2 linked regions of the Syntrophobotulus glycolicus DSM 8271 genome follow. The protein of the gene in region 2 binds, or shares a complex with, the protein of the main gene of each other region. Links are inferred from orthologs where the notes say so. Each region holds a gene or a part of one and is shown on either strand. Other genes may lie near its edges. The genes, in order: SGLY_RS07025 and hfq.

Region 1 (6,798 bases), 380 kb from region 2 along the record:
AGCTGCTTGCGCTGTGTGGATATAAGCTCAATGATGTGGCGGGCGGACAGATTTCCGAACTTCCGGAGCGGGTGAAAGGCTATGGCGAAGCCAAGGCCGCCGAGGAATGCGCGGTCGGCGTCCCGACACTCAGAGATATCGTCAAAGAGCTGGTGAAGCCCGGACGCGACCCGCGCGACGAGCTTCCCGCGCCGCTGCTGCGTACGGACGTCATCGAGATGAAGGATCTGACGCCCGGCATGATGCTGACCGGCACGGTGCGCAATGTCATTGATTTCGGAGTATTTGTCGATATCGGCGTGCATCAGGACGGTCTTGTTCACATCTCGGAGATGGCGGACAAATTCATCCGCCATCCCTCGGAAATGGTAGCTGTGGGGGATCTGGTAAAAGTCGTCGTACTGGCTGTGGAGACGAAGAAGAAGCGTATATCCCTCTCAATGAAGCAGGCACAACAGTAAACGTTTCAGCAGACCCTCAATGAGAAGAAGAATGATAAAACCAAATACCATTCATCCCGTTAGGCTTGACGCCAAGGATAAAAAATACCGAACGCTCAGATCAGACCTGAGAATTCGGTACTTTTTTATGGAATATAAGATTGAATGTCTGATGTGTTATCTGCTTTTTCGCGTGAGCCTGAAAAGCGCAAGCGAATAAAAGACCAGAGCGGTGGCGGCCAGAACCAGCACGCTTCCCCACCACGGGAAGACATTGCCCCCGTAGGTGAAGACAACGCCCATCTCTTCCCTGAAGGCATTGGCCGCCGAAGAAGGCGCGCCTGCAAAGGATTCCCGCAGGGGCACGTCCATCATCAGCTGCCGGAATAACACGCCCGAGTGGGATACGGGGAAAAGCCGAATGACGGTCTGGATCGGGTCCGGGAATATGCCGATCGGGATATACGTTCCCGTCAAAAATCCGATCAGCGTACCGATGATCGTACTTGCTGTGCCGAAGGCGTTCATACTGCTTAAAAAAGAGACGAGCAGGCAGACCATCGAGCTTGAGGAAAGCACGGAAAGGAGAATGACGCCGATCAGCCTGAGCGCAGCCGGTAAATCGAGCAGCCGCCCGCCGTAGGCCACGATATAGAGTTCAGCAAACACCAAAGCAACCAGAGTCAGAATGACGCCGATGACAAAGGAGCTGGCGATATAACCGGCGGTCAGGGAACGCCGGCTTAAGGGGGAGGCGTTAAAATCCTTGATCACCTTCTTTGCCTTGTCATCGACCATGGTGCCGAACGCGCCGAGGGCAGCCGTGATCGAGGATACCGCGAGGACACCCGCCATGATCCAGCTGTCAATGAGGAAGCGCGCCCCTTTTATCTCACCCAGGTCTGAGATAACGAGATCTCCTAAAAACAGTACATACAGCCCGATGATGATGAGGACTCCGAGCAGTGAAAAAAACACGCTTGTCTTATCCCGGAAAAAAACGTTCAGGTTGCGCACAAGCAGGTGGCTCATTCTCTGATCTCCTTTCCGGTAATGGCGATAAACACATCGTCCATCGTGCCGCTCTGCACCTCGATGTGGGTCAGATATTCCTGGCATCTGGCCAGGATAGCCACTGAATCCACTGTGCTTTTCAGCTTGAGCGTAAACTGGATGCCGGAGGCGGTATAATCGACACCCAGCCCGTCCAGCACAGCTTTCAAGCCGTCCGCGTCCGGAGCGGTCATCCGCAGGGTGTCGGAAGTGTAGCGATGCCGCAGCTCGTCCGGCGTACCTTGGGCGACAAGCAGCCCGTGATCAATAATGACTACATAATCGGCACGTGCGGCCTCCTCCATGTAATGCGTGGTCATCAACACGGTCATCTTGTTCTCGGACTGCAGGGTACGGATAGTCTGCCAGATATTTCCCCTCGTCTGGGGGTCAAGTCCTGTCGTCGGCTCGTCGAGAAACAGGATTTTCGGCGCGTTGACCAGTGCTCTGGCAATATCCGCTCTCCGCCGCTGCCCGCCGGAAAGACTGCCGTACCGGCGATCGATGAAATCCGTCACCCCGGCTGATTGTGCGGCCTGTCCGACCTTTTCCCTTAACACGGCCCGCGGTATTTTGTAAAAGCTGCCGCGCGTCATAAGATTTTCCCGCACCGTGAGCAGGGGGTCTAACAGATGATCCTGAAACACGACGCCGATTGAGGAGCGGATCCTGGAATCAGCGCCGCCAAGCACGTGGCCGTTGATCACCACCCTGCCGCTGTCCGCTTTCAGCAGTGTACATAAAATGTCAATTGTCGTGGATTTGCCGGCGCCGTTCGGACCCAAAAAGGCAAATAACTGGCCCTGCTCCACATCAAAATCAATGCCCCTGACAGCCCTGATCTCCCCGTAAGATTTCGTGAGCCCGGATACCTCGATCATTTTGCTCATTTGAGCATCACCCTTTTGCCTTTATTTTCAAAAAAAAGCCGATACACCTGGTGCAGGATATCAGCCTTGCTTTTCGTTTTGAATGAGATCAGCTTCGGGGAAGGGTTTCCTTCAATATCTGCTCTTGATATACTCTTTTATCTGTTCAATTGGCCCTGGACCAATGCCGGTGCATAGCCAGCTGGTCGACGAATGCTGTGCAGAACGGCTGAAGCGTGGAACCGCCGTTGACCACCACCACTCCCTGAAAAATCTGCGGCGCGGCCTGCGCATCCCTAAGATCAGGCAGGAAAGCCGCCGCGTCCGTGGCTTGAAGCAATTCCGCTCCTTCGTCCGATGCCCCTATTGTTTTGGCATGATGGAGGGCTTCATTGATGAAGCTGCGCGCGTTGTGGTTTTGTTTTAACACATTGACATGATCGCTGCCGCCCGGAACATACACCGCGTCGTAAAGCAGAGCGCCCGATGTGGTCAGGTCCTTGTCCGGTTTAAGCGGGGTGCCGTCTTTACCGGAAATCTCACTCAAGCTGCTGCTCACCGTTTCCCCGACCGCTCCGGCCGCTTTAAGCTCAGCCAGCATATTCCGGACAGATACCGTGCAGAAGCCGCTTTCCAAAAGGATCGCCACCTTTCTGGTTCTGGCCGTTTTTATGGTGTTTTCCTGACTCAGTGCAGGTGAGGATGCCTGTGTGCTCTTCGGCACGGCCTGTGCGGGCGGCTTGGCGCCGATCCCCGCCGCGATTTGGACCGCCAGCTCGGGCGCAACACTGGCAAACATATCCACGACCCGCTGTTTGAGATTGACGTCTTTGACGCTGCCCACTTCAAAGTGAAAGGCGTCCACAATATGCTCCTTTTCAGCCGCGGACATGCTGTTCCAGAACAGCGTGGCCTGACTGAAGTGATCGCGGAAGCTCTCACTGCGGGCGCGGACCGCATGCCCGTCGATCCGCTGGGCGTAATGCGCAAAGCCCCCTTCTTCCTCGGGAACGGGGGACGGGGAATTCTGCGCCAGCGAATTCGGAAAATAGCTGACCGGTCCCGGATGGATGGCCATGCGGTGCATACCGTCGCGCTGATTGTTGTGCACGGGCGCTACCGGCCGGTTGATGGGAATTTCGCGGAAGTTCGGCCCGCCCAAACGGGTGAGCTGGGTGTCTTCATAAGAGAACAAACGCCCCTGTAACAGCGGATCATTGCTGAAGTCAATTCCGGGTACAATATTGGCGGGGCAAAAAGCGACCTGCTCCGTCTCTGCAAAGAAATTATCCACATTTTTGTTCAGCGTCATTTTCCCGATGATTTTCACCGGTATCAATTCTTCCGGCCATAGCTTGGTGGGATCAAGAAGATCAAAATCAAAATCGAATTCCTGATCTTCTTCAATCATCTGTACGCCGAATTCATACTCGGGATAATTGCCCTGCTCAATCGCGTCCCAAATATCCCGGCGGTGGTAATCGGGATCTTTCCCCGAGAGCTTTTGCGCTTCATCCCTCATCAGGGAATGGACGCCAAGCAGCGGCTTCCAATGAAATTTGACAAACCGGGCTTTATCCTGGGCATTGATCAACCGGAACGTATTGACGCCAAAGCCTTCCATCATACGAAAGCTTTTGGGAATAGCCCGGTCAGACATGGCCCACATGACCATGTGCGCCGTTTCCGGCGCATTCACGACAAAGTCCCAGAACGTGTCATGCGCGGTGGTGGCCTGGGGAATTTCGTTGTTCGGCTCCGGCTTCACCGCATGAATCAAATCGGGAAATTTTATGGCGTCCTGGATAAAGAAAATCGGAATATTATTGCCGACGATATCATAGTTTCCGCTCTCTGTATAAAATTTCGTGGCGAAGCCGCGAACATCGCGCACGGTGTCTGCCGACCCGCGTGAGCCGACAACGGTTGAGAAACGCACGAATACCGGGGTTTTTGAGCCCGGAACCTGCAGGAAATCCGCCTTGGTATACTCTGACATCGACTCATACAGCTCGAAATACCCATGAGCGCCGAACCCCCGGGCATGGACGACGCGCTCGGGGATCCGCTCGTGATCAAAGTGCGTGATCTTCTCACGGAAATGGAAATCCTCCAGCAGGGTCGGTCCGCGTTCGCCCGCTTTTAAGGAATCGTCAGTGCTGGTGAGTTTAAGCGCGTTATCCGTGGTGAGGGCCTGACCGTCGTCATCCGAACGGTACGCTTCCATTTGCTTCATTTTTTTCTGGTCGTTCTCCTGAAAAGTGTCTGAAAATGACATGTTATTACTCCCTTAATCAATGATATCCATAGTATTCCAAGCTGCGCTTATCCTATTCAATTCGGGAGGAATTGGATGCTCATGACCCGGCTCTTTCATCATACTTCATGTTTTCGTCAGCTTTTCAGCGCGGTCCCAAGAACAGCAGGGCAATTTGAGCGGTCCTTTTTAGCTGCTGCTCTTTTGATTTTTGTAACACAAGGGAAATCAGTTCTTGAACATTGCTCCTTTAAACAGGTTTTATCAGGATCTGCAAAAAATGACAGCGGCAGCAGCACTCATCAGAGAACCTGAAAGATTAATGGATGAATAAACGGCTGCTCCATGATAAAATATAGAAATATTCAATGAAAGTTTCCGGTTATCCGTGTCAAAGGGAAAGCGCCGTTTAATGGAGTGAAGACATGATCAGTATCACGAAGCTGTTATTCGATACCGAGTATTTCGGGGATTCCCTGCGCTATAGCCGGGACAGCAAGAATGCCAGGCATGGGACGACCGAAGGGTCCGGCCCGGTCGTGGTTTGGAATTCGACCCGGACGTGCAATTTGCACTGCGTGCATTGTTATATGGATTCCGATGCGGAAAACGACGAGAATGAGCTCTCCACGGAAGAAGCGAAAAAGCTGATCTCCGATCTGGCGGAGTTTAAGGTGCCGGTGCTGCTTTTTTCCGGGGGAGAACCCCTGATCCGCCCTGATTTTTTTGAGCTGGCCGCCTATGCCGCCGCCCAGGGGATCAGGCCCACCCTGTCCACCAACGGCACCCTGATTACCGCGGAAGCGGCCCGGAAGATCAAACAGATCGGGGTCGGATATGTAGGGATTTCCCTGGACGGCCTGCGGGAAGTCAACGACAAGTTCCGGGGGAAAGAAGGGGCCTTCGCGGCCGCCATGGAAGGGATTCAAAACTGCGTGGCCGCCGGGCAGCGGGTCGGCCTGCGCTTTACCATCAACCGGAATAATGTTCAGGAGCTGGACCGGATTTTCGATTTCATCGAAGCGGAGAAAATCGACCGGGCCTGTTTTTATCATTTGGTCTATTCCGGGCGGGGCCGGGGAATGGTGACGGACGATATCTCCCCGCAGGAATCCAGACAGGCGATGGATACCATTATCCGCAGGACAAGGGACTTTCAGCAAAGGGGCCTGAACAAGGAAATCCTGACGGTGGACAATCACAGTGACGGTGTCTACCTCTACCTGTCAGCGTTGAAAGAAAATCCGGAGCGGGCCGAGAGGATCAAAACCCTGATCGGACGAAGCGGCGGGAACCGTTCCGGGATCGCGTTCGGTGAGGTTGATCCTTATGGAGAGGTCCACCCGGATCAATTTACCCGCCATATTTCCTTGGGCAATGTGCGGGAGAAAAAGTTCGGGGAGATCTGGACGGATATGAGCCGGCCGCTCCTGGCCGCCCTGAAGGACCGCAAGCCTTTTTTGAAGGGGCGTTGTGCCCGCTGCCGTTTTCTGAGCCTCTGCAACGGAAATTTCAGAGCCCGGGCCGAAGCGGTGACCGGGGATTTTTGGGCCTCCGATCCCGCCTGTTACCTGACGGATGAAGAGGTCCTTCCAAACAGCGGCGCGGGGGAGGAAAATCTGATGGAGAAAGCAGGACTTGAACCATGATCGTATCCTGGAATACAACCAATGCCTGTAATATGTATTGCGACCACTGTTACCGGGACTCCGGCGTCCGGCAGGAAGAGGAATTAAGCACGGCCGAAGCCGAGACAATGCTGGAGCAGATCGCCCGGGCCGGGTTTAAAATTATGATTTTCAGCGGAGGGGAACCCTTGATGCGGCCGGATATCGTCGATTTGGCCGCCTATGCCAGAGAGCTGGGCCTGCGTCCGGTTTTCGGCACCAACGGGACTTTGCTCACGGCGGAGCTTGCCCAAAAGCTCAAAGGGGCCGGTGCTATGGGGATGGGCATTTCCCTCGATTCTTTGGACCGGGCAAAGCATGATCAATTTCGCCGTTATCCGGGAGCCTGGGAAGAGGCTGTCCGGGGGATGCGGAATTGCCGGCAGGCCGGGCTGCCATTTCAAATCCATACCACAGTCATGGACTGGAATTCAGGGGAGCTGGAGGCACTGACCGATTTTGCCGGAAAAGAAGGGGCCGTCGCGCATCATATTTTCTTCCTGGTCCCGGCC
Region 2 (6,726 bases):
CCTACACTGGAACCCAAATTAGCAGGCTTGACAAAAACAGGGAAAGATAATTCCGTCATTACCTTCGTGCGGATACTGTCCGGATCATTGTCAATCTGGTTTTTTAACACTGTAATATGAGGTACGATAGGCAAGCCGGCCTGGGCAAAGACCGCTTTCATCCTGTCTTTATCCATGCCCAAAGCCCCGCCTAAGACACCTGAGCCAACATAAGGAACACCGGCTATTTCAAATAAGCCCTGAATAGTTCCGTCCTCCCCTTTTGGACCGTGAAGCACCGGAAAAATAAGATCAAATTTACCGTCACCAGGAAGTGTGTTCCCGGAAACCGGGATAAAACGGGGATTGGCCGGATCAGTGACTAAGGTAACTTGAACATCGTGACTGGAGACTGTGCCATTGTTCAGCTTCCAGGTCTGAGGATCAATCCCCCAGTACCATTGACCTTTTTTGGTTATTCCTACGGTTAATATTTCATATTTCTCTTTATCTAGAGCCTGAATAACCGAGGCGGCCGAAACCAGGGAAACTTCGTGCTCCCCGGATTCTCCGCCAAAAATGACAAGAACTTTCATCTTAGGCATTGAGTATTCTCCCCCCTGTCTTGGTTTAGCCGGAACCGAAAAGTTACAGCAATCATCGTTTCCGCTACAAAAAGATCTTGATTTTTGAAAGAGGCCAGTAACAGATCAACACTTTGCCTTGAACAAGCCCCGTTTCCACTAAGCCGTTAAATCTGGAATCGTCTCTCATATGTCTATTATCATTCATGACAAAAATATGATTTTCGGGAACAAGGACCGCCGGCAGATCAAAGGTTGTTTTTTCCGGCTGGTAAGGCTCATAAAGAGGCTGGTTATTGATAAAGGTCAGTCCATTTCTGATTTCAACGGTATCGCCTGAAAGACCAATGACTCTTTTGATCAAAAGCTTTGCATTGTCCGGTGAAGAGTATGAGACGATTTCTCCTCTTTTCCAGATATCCGGCCCTTTATAAACGGCAACCATACTTGAAGCAGGAAGCGTCGGCTGCATTGCCTGATCCTCTACTGTCAGCAAACCGAAGCAATAGGTTTTCAGAACCCAGGACAAGGCAAACAGAATTAAAGATATTTCAATAATATCTGACAGATAGGTCAAGAAAGATTTTTCCGTAGTTGTTTTTTTGAGCATAATCGCCTCAAGCAAGAAATCCCTTTTCGGATAAATTAAGAGCTGCTAAGATATTGGCCAGTTTAACGTAGTCAAAGGATATCCCTCCCTGCATATAAGCAACATAGGGTTCACGTATCGGCCCGTCTGCAGAGAATTCGCTGGTCGCTCCCTGGATAAATGTTCCACCCGCCATGATCACCTCGTCGGAATAGCCGGGCATTGGCGCAGGCAGTGGCAAGACATGAGAATCAATGGGGGAGCCCTTCTGCAAGCCTTGGCAAAAGGCAATCATTTTCTCTTTAGAGCCAAGCCGGACAGCTTGAATCGTATCTGATCTTACGGCAGCCGGTTCGGGATGAACGTCAAAACCCAGACTTTGCCAGAATACGGAGCTGAATACGGCGCTTTTCAGTGCTTCCCTGACGGTTAACGGACTCAGGAACAGCCCCTGGTATAAAAGGCGCAGGTGATCCAAAGTAGCCCCTATCCCTGTGCCAAGACCGGGAGCGGCAAACCTGTTGGCGGCAAGCTCCACCAGTTCTTCCCTCCCTGCGATATAACCACCGGCGGGAGCAAGAGTTCCTCCCAAATTCTTAATTAAGGAACCGGCCATAAGATCGGCTCCTACATCACCGGGCTCCCGCTCCTCAACCAATTCACCATAGCAATTATCAACAAAAATTTTGATGTAGGGATACTTTTCCCGCGCATAACCGGTAAAGGCCTCAATTTGAGCAATGGTTACGGCATTTCGCCATTCATAACCCCGGGAACGTTGAAGGATAAACAGTTTTGTATTGGGTTTTACGGCTCCGGCTAAAAGATCAAGCTGAATCTCACTGTTTTTATCTAACGGAATATGATCAAAATCTATGCCGAATTCCTTAAGGCTTCCGATATTCGTTTCTTTAAGGCCGATCACCTTTTGCAAAGTATCATAAGGCATGCCGGTTACTGATAAAAAATGATCTCCCGGACGTAAAAGACCAAAGAGAGCGGAAGAAATCGCATGAGTACCGGAAACAAACTGGTGACGGATCATCGCCTTTTCCGTTCCCATAATATCAGCCACGATATTGTCCAGGTTTTCCCGACCGCTGTCCCCAAGCCCGTAACCGGTTGTACCGGAAAGATGATATGTAGATATTCCGGATTTTTGAAAAGCGGCCAGGACCTTCTGATGATTATTCTGGGACACCAAATCCAGTCCTTTGGTATGATTGCTGAGATAATTCTGGGCCTGATGCAGGGCAAGTTCGATTTTTGACGGAAGATGATTTAAGTTGATCAAGTATTAACCCCCAAATGGTCATGTTGAAAAAATAACCGCATTCCCCGAAAACAGGATTCGACTTAAATCATTATACTAAAAACCTTTCCATATTGCGAAAAAATCATTACAATTTTCAAATTTAATGACAAATAATGAGGAAAAATTTGCTCCTCTCAGGTAGGGGGGCTGATCAGTCCCGGAAATCTTCTTCTTTAATCTGAATCAAATCTTCTCTGGAAGGTTTGGCTTTTTGATACAGCCTGACAGCTTGTTTCCGAATGGTCTTTTCAATAATATTTCTGACCATACGGGCATTCCCGGAATAAGGATGCAAAGAATTTGTGTATTGCACCTTTTTTTTAAAAGTAATCTTCGCTTCGGGGGATAATTCATACTGCCGTTTGCTCAGCATGGATTCACCAATAGCATAGAGTTCTTCTGCCGAATAATCCGGGAAAAAAATATGGATGGGGAAGCGTGAGCGAAGACCAGGGTTGCTTTCAATAAAGAAATCCATCTCATTTTTATAGCCGGCAAGAATGATGACCAGATTATTCTTCTGGTCTTCCATGGCTTTGACCATAGCATCGATCGCTTCCTTGCCAAAGTCCTTTTCCCCTCCCCTGGCTAAAGAATAAGCTTCATCCACAAATAAAATCCCACCTAAAGCTTTTTTAATCTGTTCCCTCGTTTTTTGGGCGGTGTGTCCTATGTATTCCCCCACCAGATCAGCGCGTTCGCATTCCAAAATATGCCCTTTGTTTAATACCCCTATTTCTTTAAACAGCTTACCGACGATTCTGGCCACAGTAGTTTTTCCTGTTCCGGGGTTACCACTGAAAATCATATGAAGGACTGTCGGTTCAGAAGTCAGATTAAGTTTTTCCCGGCATTTTTGAATCTCGATAAAAGCTTGAAGCTCATAGATCAGATTTTTGACTGTACCTAAGCCAATTAAATCATCCAGCTCTGTCAAGATTTCTTTTACTTTCTCGTTTTCCGGCTGGGCATTTGCCGGCCGGATCCGGCTCTGGCCTTTCATCACAGGAGGCAGGTTGTCTCTGAACGTAATTTTTACCGCCATTTAAGCACCCCCATCCTTTTATCTATATGCATAATATTAAAGAAGGTGTATGATTAGAAATATTAGTCTGAGAATATAAAGCAGGAGAGGAAAAAGAAATGACAACCTTGAAATTACTGCTTGTTTTTGTCTTGATGATGATCCTTCTTTGGCGGAAGAAGCCTCTGGCCCAAGTAGTTATTGCTTCTTCCGTGCTTTTGGCTTTACTCTGCGGAACCGGCCCGGCTGTTTTTTTTCAGATGGTCTGGAAAGCAACTTATAGTCAGACCACATTAGAATTGATCGCTGTTTTGGCCAGTATTATGATTTTGGAACGACTGCTCAGAAAACAGGGATATTTGGATCGTATGCTGAAAGCGCTTTCGGGTCTTTTTCGGGACCGGAGAATTGTCATGGCGATGATTCCAGCCTTTATCGGTCTGATGCCCAGTGCCGGAGGAGCCTTATTTTCAGCCCCTTTGGTCGAGGAAGCTGCAGGCAAATCCGTGCCGGCAGAGGAAAAAGCTTTTGTTAATTTCTATTACAGGCACATCTGGGAGTATTTCCTCCCGATTTACCCCGGTGTGCTCCTGGCCTCTTCAATCACTCAGATCCCTCTTTCCAAACTGATTCCCGCTTTGGCACCTTTCGGCATCCTGATCATCTTAATCGGCTTACCCTTTCTGTTTTCGATCAAACCTTCAGAAATACCGGCGTCCTCTTCAAGCGATAAAGAAGAACGCGGTAAACTCATTAAAGATGTGATCTTCAGTACCCTTCCCGTTATTGGGGTCGTTGCCCTGGTTTTGGCCTCGGTGAATGCAATTTTGGCTGTACTCCTGGTTGTCGGCTTTTTGGTTTTCAAGCACCGCTATACGCCCGGCCAATTGATTGCCGTAGTTCGGGAAGCCGTCGTCATCAAGACCTTAGTCATCATTTGGGGGATTATGCTGTTTAAAGAGGTTATGACCGCAACCGGATCAATCAATGATTTGCCGGTACTGATTGGCCAGCTGCCTATTCCTCAAATTGCCGTTTTGGGCATGGTCAGTTTTCTAATTGCTTATCTGACCGGTCAAACCGGTTTTTATGTCGGCATCGCTTTCCCTATTGTCGTTGGGGCTGCAGGCGGGCAGGTCAGCCTTCCCCTGGCGGTCTTTGTTTTTGTTGCCGGATCGGCTGGTACCATGCTTAGTCCCATGCATCTCTGTCTCTCTCTGACCATCGATTATTTTAAAACAAATCTGACCAAAGTCTGGCCGAAGCTTATTGTTTTAGAGACCATTTTAGTCGGTGTGGCTCTGATCAATTACTTGATTCCGCGTTAAAGCCAAACTGTTTCCTAAATAGAGAAAAGAACGCAACGAAATTTTCATTCGCTGCGTTCTCTTTTTCTTTCACCAGGAATCGCGGCCATTCATTACGGCCGAGGGGTCTAGGGTCTATTCTGCCGAAGTGCCCCCGGCAGCATTCATATTCATATTTATAGAGCGCAAAGGCATTATGGTCGAAATGGCATGCTTATAAACCATCTGCTGTTTGCCTTCAAAATCCAGTACTACGGTAAAATTATCAAAACCCTTGACTAACCCTTTAAGTTGAAATCCGTTTACCAGATAGAGGGTAACCGGAATATTGTCCTTGCGGATCTGATTGAGAAAGGTATCCTGTAAATTAATTGGTGATTTATTCATAATTTTACCTCCATCACCTTTTCTTACTATGGAACTTATTCTACACGAGATAATGCTTCCCTGCAAGTATGGAAAACATCAGAAATTATTTCACTTTTCGAGTATTTGTACGTATCATACCATTTTATTCGCGGATCGCGGCGGAACCAGGTGAATTGTCTTTTGGCAAAGTGCCTGGTGTCTCTTTGGAACAAGCGGAGCATCTCCTCGTATTTGGTCAGACCCCTCAAATACTGTATCACGTGCCGGTAGCCAATACTCTGCAGGGATTTTGTTTGATAAGGGTATTTTCTCAGCAGTCCCTCGACTTCCTGGATCAATCCTGCTTCAAGCATGCTTTCACAACGGAGATTAATCCTGTCATAAATGACCTGGCGGGGAGCATCCAGCCCCAGATAAATGACGGTCTGGTCAAGTGCAGGGTATTTGGTTTCCAGGTAATCTCTCTGTTCCGAGAGAGGCTTGCCGGTTATTTCGGATACCTCCAAAGCCCGCACAACCCTGGCCGTATCATTCGGGTGCAATCTCCTTGCTGTCGAAGGGTCTATTTCCGCCAATTTCCCATGCAGGGCCAAACTGCCATGATTTCTGACGAAGGTAAGCCACTTCGTTTTGATCTTGTCCGAACCTTCTAACGGAAAGGAATAGTCGTCAGTCAAAGAACGAATGTAAAGGCCGGTCCCGCCGACAATAATCGGCATTTTCCTCCTGGCTTGGATATCGGCAAGGATGACCCGGGCCAGAGATTGAAAAACCGCGGTTGTGAAGGGTTTATCCGGTTCCAGGATATTGATTAAGTGATGCCGGATTTCCCCAAGTTCTCCAAGCGAAGGTTTGGCAGAACCAATATCCAACTCTTGATAGACTTGGATCGAATCGCCGTTGATGATCTCACCATTTAATTTGCGGGCCAATTCCATGCCCAGGTCGCTTTTGCCGACTGCCGTCGGTCCGACGATAATGATCAGGGGCCCTTTGAGCATGTTCATTCCTCATTTTATTTAAGATTGATTTCACCATAGTGAAAAGAGCTGTATTTACCAGAGGGTACTATTGTAAAGCCTAATCTGTCAAATTCCCCGCTACCCTTGCGTTCCTTAAGCAGCACTTTTCTTCTGGCTACCCGGCATGCCTGCTCAACCGCTTCCAGCCTCAGTCCGGTCGAATCTGACCAGAGCTTCAGAGGCTTTATGGAGGCTGAGGAATCAACCGTACTGTTAAACATAGGATCAAAATAGACGATATCATAGGAACGATCTTTTAAGCTCCTCAAATAGTCCAAATGGTCACTATGGAAAAGCATGATCTTCTCTGTTCCCCTGATTAGCTCAGACCAAGCTCTTTCTTTCAGGGCATTTTTTAGTTTAGGCGGGCGCAAGCTGCTCATTTCCGTTATTCCCTCCCTGACTAAAGCATAGATCAGCGGAGAGGATTCCAAGGCGGTTACCTGACCACTTTGTCCTGCTGCCCAGGAGGCAAGCAAAGTATCTGAGCCTAATCCCATTGTCGCATCCAGAAAACAATCGCCTTTCCTTATTTCG

What was found.
Region 1: the proteins of hfq (region 2) and SGLY_RS07025 are in contact, whole or in part, in a crystal structure (PDB 3VU3), measured with the Escherichia coli proteins. The link is inferred for Syntrophobotulus glycolicus DSM 8271 from one-to-one orthologs.

What each region holds. Positions count from the first base shown.
Region 1 is NC_015172.1:1,404,464-1,411,261, forward strand. The notes cover bases 2,085-5,039. They hold SGLY_RS07025 (catalase), read right to left. Parts: upstream 4,641-5,039; coding sequence 2,529-4,640; downstream 2,085-2,528. Other genes in these bases: SGLY_RS07020 (ABC transporter ATP-binding protein), read right to left, coding at 2,085-2,383. Outside these bases: SGLY_RS07010 (Tex family protein), read left to right, coding at 1-461; SGLY_RS07015 (ABC transporter permease), read right to left, coding at 618-1,457; more of SGLY_RS07020, read right to left, coding at 1,469-2,084; putative heme d1 biosynthesis radical SAM protein NirJ1, read left to right, coding at 5,045-6,268; putative heme d1 biosynthesis radical SAM protein NirJ2, read left to right, coding at 6,265-6,798.
Region 2 is NC_015172.1:1,782,480-1,789,205, forward strand. What follows is about bases 3,560-6,442. They hold hfq (RNA chaperone Hfq), read right to left. Parts: upstream 5,186-6,442; coding sequence 4,934-5,185; downstream 3,560-4,933. Other genes in these bases: SGLY_RS08770 (DUF401 family protein), read left to right, coding at 3,611-4,819; miaA (tRNA (adenosine(37)-N6)-dimethylallyltransferase MiaA), read right to left, coding at 5,221-6,168; SGLY_RS08785 (class I SAM-dependent methyltransferase), read right to left, coding at 6,183-6,442. Outside these bases: SGLY_RS08750 (D-alanine--D-alanine ligase family protein), read right to left, coding at 1-584; lepB (signal peptidase I), read right to left, coding at 649-1,173; SGLY_RS08760 (methionine gamma-lyase family protein), read right to left, coding at 1,181-2,443; SGLY_RS08765 (AAA family ATPase), read right to left, coding at 2,619-3,512; more of SGLY_RS08785, read right to left, coding at 6,443-6,726. UniProt on the Escherichia coli protein: RNA chaperone that binds small regulatory RNA (sRNAs) and mRNAs to facilitate mRNA translational regulation in response to envelope stress, environmental stress and changes in metabolite concentrations.